DNA from 2 places in the Mesobacillus boroniphilus genome. Region 1 is predicted to be linked to the other one. Evidence: riboswitches for the same ligand, from Rfam matches in the RefSeq annotation. Region 1 holds a riboswitch; the other holds the start of a gene.
What was found. Region 1 has a riboswitch for cyclic di-GMP ahead of DYI25_RS20050 (DUF5667 domain-containing protein). Riboswitches for the same ligand answer to the same signal wherever they lie in the genome.
Positions count from the first base shown of each region.

Region 2: it holds a riboswitch for cyclic di-GMP, as region 1 does, so the genes downstream of both, DYI25_RS17090 (DUF192 domain-containing protein) here and DYI25_RS20050 (DUF5667 domain-containing protein) in region 1, are expected to answer to the same signal.

Region 1 covers NZ_QTKX01000003.1:559,411-564,883, reverse strand. The annotation lists gene DYI25_RS20065 (protein kinase family protein) at 232-846, opposite strand; gene DYI25_RS20060 (sporulation protein) at 918-1,310, opposite strand; gene DYI25_RS20055 (FbpB family small basic protein) at 1,330-1,458, opposite strand; gene DYI25_RS20050 (DUF5667 domain-containing protein) at 1,846-2,994, opposite strand; cyclic di-GMP riboswitch class I at 3,087-3,170, opposite strand; gene DYI25_RS20045 (pirin family protein) at 3,268-4,113, opposite strand; gene DYI25_RS20040 (protein phosphatase 2C domain-containing protein) at 4,509-5,318, shown strand.
Region 2 covers NZ_QTKX01000002.1:861,604-867,076, forward strand. The annotation lists gene hemY (protoporphyrinogen oxidase) at 1-380, shown strand, start outside; gene DYI25_RS17080 (PAS domain-containing sensor histidine kinase) at 515-1,996, shown strand; gene DYI25_RS17085 (SET domain-containing protein) at 2,035-2,415, opposite strand; cyclic di-GMP riboswitch class I at 2,843-2,928, shown strand; gene DYI25_RS17090 (DUF192 domain-containing protein) at 3,022-3,366, shown strand; gene DYI25_RS17095 (Flp family type IVb pilin) at 3,383-3,571, shown strand; gene DYI25_RS17100 (A24 family peptidase) at 3,748-4,269, shown strand; gene DYI25_RS17105 (TadE/TadG family type IV pilus assembly protein) at 4,266-4,649, shown strand; gene DYI25_RS17110 (pilus assembly protein TadG-related protein) at 4,659-5,473, shown strand, end outside.

The DNA of each region.
Region 1 (5,473 bases):
TAGATTCCTCCATGTGTTCAAAGACAATTTTATATATACTTCTACGGATTCTATTCCAAAATGCACTGTTATAACCCATCATAACGCAGGGTTAGAATGCAGGACAAGTTTTTGAACTTATGGACGTTCACCGACCTCGTTTGCGAAACGAGTGAACCAGCTTCTTTTTTCTTATCTAGCTTTCTATTCGGAATTTATGTAATTTAAAAAGAGGACTGCGGCCATTCAAGATTAGTTAATAGTTGGCAGCATTCCTCTTTTATAACAATATGCAATTAAATTCATCGCAGGCACTGGCATTTTTTTCGGGAAGCGTTGATGCCTGTAATATTTATAAAAAGCTGTTTTCAAGTCCTCCCACTGAGAACATCGCTTCGTCTGCCGGAATCGAGCCACATCTATAAGCTTGATTTCATCATCAGGAGTGATGATGATGTTCCGCAGATGTATGTCGGAGGGGTTCAAGCCTTTCTCTCTTGCAAGCGTAAGGGCATGATCGACTTCCTCAATATGGCCGGCGGCAATCGGCATGCCATTTACCAAACATTGATAGAGTGTCATGCCCTGGACATAATCCATGACCAAATAATTGCTTCCCGATTCATGGAGTGAAGGGAAAAATGGATTTCCAGCAAGCTCCTTATAAATCTCGGCTTCTTCTGCTGCAACCTTCTCAAACTGAGGAAAAAAAACCTTTATAACAAGGTCTGTTCCGCTGATTCTGAACGCGAACGCACTTCTGCCCTCTCCAACCAGCTTCAGTGATGAATCTTTATGAACCAAAGCTGCTTTTGATCCTCGGATGGAATAAACAACACTATTTGCCAGATGTTCATATTGATTCATTTCTCTCGCTCCTTTCATAGTTTGCCCGAACGGTAGTAACAGGTTGTGTTCCACACTCACAGATACCCAGTTCAGCCCTTAACCACCTTGATCATGTCTTCATCCCAGCTTTCGGTTCCCTGTTTAAAGACCAGCTTTGTTTTAAAATGATAAGAGATATCCTTGTTTGAAGGAGGCACATCCGCGGGAAGCAGGAAGCTGAACGGCACTTCATCATCACCATCTGGCTGAATCCTCAACTGTATATCAATTGTTACAGTATCCAGTACATTTTCTGCTTCTGTCTTCAAGTTAACCATGACAAGGGCACACTCAATTAGCTGGAGGTCCTGGTCAACCGTCCCTCCCTTTATCAAAAACTTCCCATTCACCGAATCACCAGGGATTAAAACATCTTTCTCCAAAATCAGGTCAATCTGGGCGGAACCTACTCCTAGCAATGACATATACTTTCGCAATAGCATCCTGGTCCTCCATTTATGTTTACTTTTTTAGGTTGGTGTATTTCTCATCAAGCCGCTTCTCAATTATCTCGATCCGCTTTTGGTCTGCTAATAATTCTTCCTTGTTCTTTTTTACCAATTCATTAAAACTAAGCTGTAATCTCTTCACAAAATCACACTCCAATACTTAAATTTATGTTTAACCGCAGGAAAACGCCTCTGATAAGACTATTTTTTGCCAGTTTCATTGCAATACATCTCTGTGCTTTCTCCATAAAAAAACTCCACCCGCTTAGGTGAAGGTCTGGAAAACAAATAAAGACCTTCACCAAATATGGCAAAGGTCTTGCTAACAACGGTCGTTGCCAACAAAGCCGGGAGTGATCTCCGTAATGACGACTCTGTTGTGAAAGCTACTCCCCTTTAGGAGAACTATTCAAATGTATACGATTATGATAAATGACAACTCAAAATCTGTCAAATACATCACCAGTATTAACAGTCTTTTTGGGTGGCCTTTTGCCTGCTTTTACTTACCGTTATTTTCCCCTTTTTCTTAGTTGGAATCTTCATCGCTGTCATCATCTTTTTGCTCATCATTATCTTCTTCTTGTTTTTGTTTATTCTTTTTGGCTTCTTCCTGTTTTCTTGCTGCTTCTTGTCTCTTTTCTTCAGCTTTCTTTGCTGCTTCACGTTTTTGTTCTTCTGCTTTTTTCTCAGCTTCCGCTTTCTTTTCAGCAGCCTTCTTTGCTGCCTCTTCTGCCTTCTTTACAGCTTCAGCTTTCTTTTCTTCTGCTTTTGTGACACTATTCTTAGTGTTAGTTTTTGTTTCAGTGGTACTAGCTGATGCGACACTCACTTGCTGTTCAGTCGTTTGCTCAGTTGAAGTTGTGTCTTCATTTTCATCTTCAGTAACCGCTGCTTCGCCTGGCTGTTCTGCTTCTTCAGTGCCCTCTTCGGATCCATCAGTTTCTGCTTCTTCATCTGTTTCTTCTTCGGAAGCCTGTTTTTTCCCTGATGCAAGTCCTTTCATCTTTGATGGATGGACACCAAGCTGCTTAGCTGCCTGTCCGAATCCAACTTTCTCCTCTGTATATAAAGAAGCGATTTCCTCTACTGTTTTCCCAGCTGCTTCTGCAAGCCAGAAGATTTGAGCGATTTGGCCGTACCCTAGCTCTTGTTCTCGCAGCTGGGAAACCATTTCCTGATCCAGGCCCTTTACAACGTTAGCAACCACCTTCGCTTTTTCCGTTGCTTCTTCAACCTCTTCCTTTAGCTCATCTTCAAGCTCCTCAGTAAGTTCATCCTTAACTTCAGAAACGTTTTCCAGCTCTTCAGTCAGTTCGTCTTCACCTTCAGAATCAGTCTGTTCTTCTACAATTACTTCTGTGACCTTCTCTTCAGCTGCCTCAAGAGCTTCTAAATATTCTTGAAACGCTTGTTGGACGAATTCTGTTTTTTCTTCTTCTGACATTGCGGTAGCTTCAGCCAGTCTCTCGTTCGCGAATTCAAGGAGGAGCTGGGCTTCTTTTTCATCATCGAAGGTGACTAAAAGCTTCAATTCCTCAAATAATTGGTCAAACGTAAACAAAAACTCATCTGGTGTCGTGCCCGGGTCTACCGTTTCAACTACCTCACTTGCAGATGCTGCCGTCCCAAATGCAAGCACTCCGGTCAAAATTGTTGATGCTAAAAGCTTCTTCATTCCAATACCCCCACTATTTTTAATATTGGAATTAAAATCGACATAAAAAAGTGCTGTCCGAGAGCAGCACACATACATTGGCTATGTGATTCTTCGGCAACTGGCTGGCATGGTCGACGACTTTAGCCCCTGTAGCTTTGCGCCCCCAGATTTCCCTAGGTTTGCCATTATCGGATTTTAATTCTACTTTTATCTTACTTTTTCGACAGACAAAAAGAAATAGAAATGTTTAAAAAAGACTATAATTCAAAGTATTTGGGTAATTATACCCATCTACTTGGCTTCCTCGCCGAATTTGCCTTCCTGATAATCGCGGTAAGCCTGGCGAATCTCCTCCATCGAATTCATCACGAACGGTCCGTAGGCGACCACTTCCTCTTTGATTGGCTTCCCGGAATATACCAATACTTTTGAGCGCTTGTTCGCTTTCAGCATTAGTTCGCTTGTACCTTCGCCTCCGTCATTAAATGTCAAAGTCGCCGCAGAAGACTTTTGAAGATTTGTTTGGCTTGAGCCGGCATCGACTTCACCTGAAAGTATATATAGGAACGCGTTATGCGATTCCGGCAATTCATATGTGAAATTCGCCCCCTCAGCTAGCTGAATTTCTGATAGGGTAAATGGCACTCTTGATTCGAGAGGCCCTTTCACTCCGGCAGTTTCTCCTGAATACACCTTTAAAGTTCCGCCTTCAAACTGGACAACTGGTGCATTTTCGGAATACACGTTTTGATAAGAAGTCGTTGTGCCTTTCAACTCCTTAGGCAGGTTCAGCCAGAGCTGCAGTGTATGCGCTATGTCATTGTCCACTGCCTCTTCAGCATGTCGCGCACCGCTGCCTGCATTCATATACTGGATGTCACCAGATTCCAGAATGCTGTGTCCGCCATGGTTGTCAATGTGCTCAAGCCTTCCGTCAATGATATACGTGATTGTCTGGAAGCCACGATGCGGGTGATCAGAAAATGTCCCACGTTTAAACCAGTCTTCCGCCATTAGAATGAATGGATCCAACTCCCTCCAGTTTTGTGGGTTCAGCACTAGTCCTGCCTGGACATGCGGCATCCCTCTCTCTTCATATTGAACTGTCCAATGTTTCTTGATATCTCTTTTGAACATCTTACCCCTCCTGACTTGTTTCAACAGCATATTAATTTATTTACTTTTAGTAAGTATAACTCTTAACAGGTCAATCCAACAAAAAAAGCGCCCCCTGCATACTGGAGATAAGCAAGGGTAACGTTTTAACTCGTAGTTTCACCGATTATTGTATTTCACTGAGACGTTCAATCGTCTTTGCCAGAAGGGCTGTCCGTTTTGGTGTTCCAAATCTCACCCCCTAAGGGATTTCATAAAAGACTTCATTTTTTACCAGAGATATAGTGGGATATCCTTTAAGAAACCCACTAGCTCCTTTTTTGATTTATTTACACAATAAAAGTAGTAGACTAATAACTAAACAGATTACTCAAAAGGAAAGGTTGAATGAATATAGAATAGGCAGGGAAGTACATATGAATAATCATCTAGTTTTCAATTGGGTAGGAAATCGGGAGAGTTTTGTAGACGAGCCGAGTATTATTGAACTGGGCAATATGATCATTGGCCGATACGGAGGTAATTCCAGTGCAGGTCAATACAAAAATGAGGATGGATGCTTCGTTATGTCAAATCCTGAACAAGATTGGGAGTTTGTGATTCTTTTAGATGCCCACAATAGCTCAGAAAGCGCTGAACTGATTGTTGAAGCCTTCAGTCAAATAAAAGGGGATGTCCAAGGTGCGCTATCACTTTCGACCAATGAGGCTTTTCAAAATCTGCAGCGTATTACCCTTAATCTTTTTCAAAGTGAAGATTTTTTAGAAGCTTGCGAGAGAATAAAAGGAGAAACCGCTTGCTTAATCGTGGCCAGGAAAGGCAACTACTGCTGGTGGTTTTCAGTTGGCGACTGCCTATTCTACTTGCATCATCCTGAACTTTCCTCCCTTGGCCAATATCAAGTGAACCAAAGGCATTTTTTTGAATGGATTGGTCAAGTAAATACCTTTAGCCAAGCTGTTCCTTGCTTCAGCAGCGGAGCAAAGGAATTGCGGAAAGGCGTCAATCATCTTCTTATGATAACGGATGGCCTGGTTGAGTGCCCAGGAGAACCATTCATTGAACCAAAAGCAATCTTTGGTGAGTTTTCCAATTCATCTAACAAAGACGGGGTATCGAGGTTACTTGATCGTATTCAAGCCAACAATGTACGCGATAGCACTACTATTATTTCTTGGGCTGTGTTGAACAAAGAAGAAGCTACAATTCCTAGTAATGAAAGATAGTAGAACACTTGGAATTTATCTAGCGCGTAAAATAGATGAAAACGCATGGATAAAGTCCATTTGAAAAATCAATTAAAAATTCTATATCCTCCCGGAAAGCAAAATCTGATTCGTCCATTTCGGCCACCTTTTTCCAAAACAGCCTTAATAAAAGA
Region 2 (5,473 bases), on a different contig from region 1:
CATGTACCTGGACGCACAAAAAATGGCCCGGCACATCTCCTGAAGATATGGCATTGCTCCGCTGCTATGTTGGCAAACCGGATGACCAAAAAGCAGTCGAACTGTCCGATGAGGAAATCGTCGACCTGGTATTAAGAGATTTGAACAAGACGATGAATATCACCGCAAAACCAATCTTCCATTTCGTGACGAGATGGAGAAAAGCGATGCCGCAATATACGGTTGGGCATCTTGAGAAGATCGCCTATGTTAAAAAACAGCTCAGTATTGAACTCCCTGGAGTCTTCCTTGCCGGAGGGTCATTCGAGGGTGTTGGCATCCCTGGCTGTATCGACCAGGCGGAGGCTGCAGTGGAAAAAGTAATCGTACATCTGACCTGATAATAATTCCTGCCGCTATCGTTAAGAGATAGCGGTTTTTACTTTTAATAGAGAGATAGCCAAATATACCTTTTTAAAAATCGAAATCTTCTGTAAAATGGACTTATAAGGATAAAAAGTTTGGAGAGATCTCTATGCGAAATAGTTTTCCGATATTTGGGACTGATGATGAAACAATCTATAATCCAGATGAACTGCTAAGTTTATTTTTGGATTGCACGGCTGATGGGTTTGCTATTGTCGATATGGAGAATCGATTTTTAAGGATCAACCATATGTACACGAAAATTTTCGGTTATACAGAAGAAGACTTAATTGGGAGAACATTTCATGAGTTTTCAAATCCCGATTTTGTGCCAGGAATTATAACTGAAGTCAAGAATGGTAAAACATATACCAATATGATAACGAAGCGGTTCCATAAAGATGGATCCATGCTCGATATTGCTGTCTCTTACTCTCCTTTCCGGAATAAGCATGGGAAAATCATAGCAATCATTGCGATTTACCGTGACATCACCAAAATAGTCAGCATGGAGCGTGAACTAGATAGAACCCGGGAATTGTACGAACTAATCACCGAAAATACGACCGATATGATCAAGGTGATTGATAAGAATAAAGTGATCCTGTATGCTTCTCCCTCACATGAAAAAGTAATAAGTCTGAAGACAGAGCAAATTATCGGCAAAAGCCTGAGTGAATTTTTGACGCCAGAGGAAGATGCCATCCTTGACAGAAAGCTGAAGGAAATTATCGAAACAGGTGAGCCGCAGATTTTACGGAAGAAGTTTACCACTTGCGACCTGAATTCTGTATACACAGAATACAATTTTTCGCCAATATACAATGAGAGAAAAGAGATAGAGTCCTTTGTCAGTGTCGGCAGGAATATTACGGACCGAGTCAAGAGTGAGGCAACAATTCGAAATTTGGACAGGCTGTCTGTTACCGGGCAGCTGGCAGCGGGGGTGGCTCATGAAATCCGCAATCCTCTGACTTCATTAAAGGGTTTTTCAAAATTATTGCAGACTTGCCTTGATAAAGAGAAGCAATCGGATTATCTGGCAATCATCATGAATGAACTTGACCGGATCGATATGATTGTCAACGAGTTTATGTCACTAGCAAAGCCGCAGGCCGTCCAGTATGTCAATGAGGACCTGAAGTCAATCCTGGACAGCACGATCAATATCATTAATCCGCAAGCATTGATGCACAATGTCCAAATCAACACAGCTTATCCAGAAGAGGACGTTAGACTATCGTGCAATCAGCATCAGCTAAAGCAAGTGTTTGTGAACTTTTTGAAAAATGCGATTGAATCCATGGCTGATGGAGGGGATATTTTCATAGAACTTCAAAAAAATGGCCCGAGAAAAGTGTTGGTCAGCATTTCGGATGAAGGAACAGGAATCGAATCAGACCGGCTTCGGTATCTCGGCACCCCATTTTACACTACGAAAGAAAAAGGCATCGGCCTTGGGCTGACAGTAAGCAATAAAATCATCCAGGAGCATAGTGGAACTATGAAGATTTCTAGCGAAAAAGGTCAAGGTACAACAGTGATTGTTGAATTGGATTGTTTCGAGACAGATGAAAACTTCTCAAAATAAAAAAATGCGGCTTCCTTAAAACGGGAGCCGCATTTTTGTTATTTCTCTTCATTGAACCAGAGTGGGTCGTTATTATCCACTTCACCATTGTAATTGATGACAATTTCTTCCCCAGCGCTTATGTCGCGATAGGCAAAGAAATCAAAAGTGTGATTGTCGAAATTGATATCATATGTTGCGTTAGGCTCATATGAGTGGTTGAATAACATCCCATAACCAAGGAGGATTGCAGAATGATTACTGCCATATTCGAAGGCATAATCAGCCAGCGCAGTCTTCTCGATGTGAACATGCTGGTCGTTTGGATAGGAAAGGACGGGAGCCTCATGGATTAGTTCGCCTTTTGCAATATCGCGAGTTGCGAATACCCCTCTGTTGAATTCTCCATCACTAATTTCAGAAGTCTTAATCTCAATCATTGTATCACCTGCTCGTTCCACTACTTTATTTATGTTTCATTCTATCAAGCATGACGGTAATAAAGAGTAAATGCAAGTTTTTAATATAAAACAAAAAAATTCTAAGCAAGAATCTCTAATATTTACCCTGCAAGACCTAAAAAGTTCATAAAAAACAATCTAATTTACCTATAAACATTAGTATGTCATGTGCCAAAGTAATTATTAATTTATTATGGTAAAAATTTCATTTTCTATTATTTTACATAAAAAATATGGCGTTAAAGGAAAAAGTGTGATTAATGGACTACTGACTAAGTATGTAGTTTTATAATCCTAGGACAATAGGTATAGTATAATTTTTTGAAAAATCAGGAAAAACGGTGGATTTTGTAGAACGATGTTTCAATTTATGATGTGTGTAAGAGATCAGTCGGATAAATACTGAACTCGACAAAGGCAAACCTGGTGAAAGCCAGCGACGCAAAGCTACAGGGGCTACGGCAATTCATGCTAGGCCAGCCAGCTACCGAAAGATCAGGGTGAATTACATGATGCGTGTATTCAGTGAACCCCCCTTTCGGTAAAGGCGGGGTTATTTTTGTACAGTCGGAGGTGAAAAGCGAAGTGAGGCTCGTGAACGAATCGAACGGCAAAGAGTTGGCAGCGAATGTAAAAATAGCAGATACCTTTTTCAGCAGATTCAAAGGTTTAATGCTGACAGATAGCTTGCCAGAAGGTCACGGTCTCTACATAAAGCCCTGCCCGTCCATCCATACCTTTTTTATGAACTATTCCATCGATGTTCTTTACATCAACGAGAACTATGAAATTGTAGGTGCGGACGAACAGCTAGAACCTGCAAAAATGGGAAAGCGCTACAAAGGTACGTATTCCGTCTTCGAGCTTCCAGAAGGCACGATCCGGAATACAGGAACGAAAGTCGGTCATTCAATCAAACTAATAAAATGAAAAGGGGTTTTAAACGATGATAGCAAAAATGAAAGCATTATTCACAGAAGAACAAGGACAAGGTATGACTGAGTACGGTTTGGTACTTGGAGTTATTGCGGTAGCGGTAGTTACTTTATTAGTATCTCTTCGCACACAAATCATAGCTATGTTTACTAATGTTGTTACTGCAGTAACAGGAGCTACTACAGGTACTACTCCATAATATGCATTGACGTACTTTCCATTTCATATCAAAGCACTCATTTATTCTTATCTACAGTTTGTGATGGAAGTTCGTTTAATTAATACAATCGCCAGTCAGAGGTACAGGCAGAAGGAGCCTCGCGTTGAGAAACGTGGGGCTTTTTTAAAACTCCTCAATGAAGATGAGGTGGAATAATGTGGTTTGATTTAATTTTAGTAGCTTTACTGGTTATTTGTGTAATAACCGATTTAAGAGAACGGAAGATTTATAACAAGGTATTGATTCCCTTTCTCGCGATTGGCCTGATCCTCAATATCGCAGTTGGAGGAATAGCAGGGCTTGGCCATGCCTTGGCCGGACTTGCTGTGGGATTTGCTATTTTGCTAATCCCCTATTTTCTTGGCGGAATGGGGGCTGGCGATGTGAAGCTGCTCGCTGTAATCGGTGGATTGAAAGGTACGGTCTTTGTTTTGACAGCTGCTGTTTATATGGCGCTGGCGGGAGGAATACTAGCGTTATTTGTCCTCTTTTTTCGGAAGGGTGCACTTAGCAGGATCAAACAGATAGGCAATTTTATAGGGGGATTGCGGAGCGGGGTGAAGATACCGCTAGCTTTAGATAAAGACTCTTTAAATGCAACGTATCCATATGGGGTAGCGATCGCCATCGGTGCACTTGCAGCGATTGTTTTCCCTTCTGGAGGAGGTTTGCTATGAAGAGGGATGAGCGTGGCCAGTCACTAGTTGAGACAGCCCTAATCCTTCCTGTCCTCATTATCATTTTGCTGGGTATCATTGATTTTGGAAGAATCATGTATTCATATGCCCATCTCCACATGGCAGCCCAGGAAACTGTCCGGATGGGCGGACTAGGGAAAAATGATACTGAAATTGTTACCTTCGCAAAAGATTATGTCACTCTTAACCCGATTGACCAGCTGAGAATTAACATTTCCCCGGGAGATGCAAGCCGTGATTCCGGTGATTACGTTACTGTCAAGCTTGAATATCCTTTTCAATTCTTTACTCCGTTTGTATCCAGTCTGTTTCCTTCTTCATTGTCAATTAAAGCGGAGTCTACGATCAGAGTCGAGTAGGAGGAAAAAATGATTAAAAGACTTTTATTTACTGATGAGTCTGGGAATACGATTATCCTTGCAGCCTTTTCTTTATTGGTCCTTTTAACCATAGCGGGTCTGGCCATTGATGGTGGCATGCTCTATATGACAAAGTCTGAGCTTCAGAAAACGGCCAATGCGGCTGTACTGTCAGGTGCTCAGGAGCTGACCAATAACGAGGCGAAGGTAGATGAAATAACAAGGAAGACTGTAGCTTCTCACAACAATGGGTCTGAGATAGAGAGTCTTTCAATCCAAATGAAGAAAAAGGTCGCTATTGATCTGGCAAAGACGGTTCCACTGGCATTTTCAAAACTGTTAGGAGTTGAATCTGTAAGAGTAAAGGCGCATTCAGCAGCTGAGCTTAGGACAATGGGCAGAGCTGTTGGTGTAGCTCCCTTGGGAATTGATGACAGTATCCCGTTGGAGTTCAATAAAGAATACAAGCTAAAGGTCGACACCGGTGGAGTGGAGTATGGAAATTTTGGTGTCCTTGCGCTGGGTGACACAGGTGCCAGGACATATGAGGAAAACCTGCGAAATGGCTACCAGGAGGAACTATCTGCAGGGGATATAGTGATCACTCAGACAGGGAATATCGCTGGTAAAACAAGAGAAGTAGTAAAAGAAAAGGTAAATAGCTGTCCGGAATTGCCACGGGATATTCACTCCAGGGATTGCTCGCGGATTATACTGGTTCCTACTTATTCACCAAACAAAATAGATGTTAATCAAGTAAAAGAAGTAAGAATTACAGGCTTTGCTTATTTTTATATTACGGAACCAATGGACATGCTGGACAC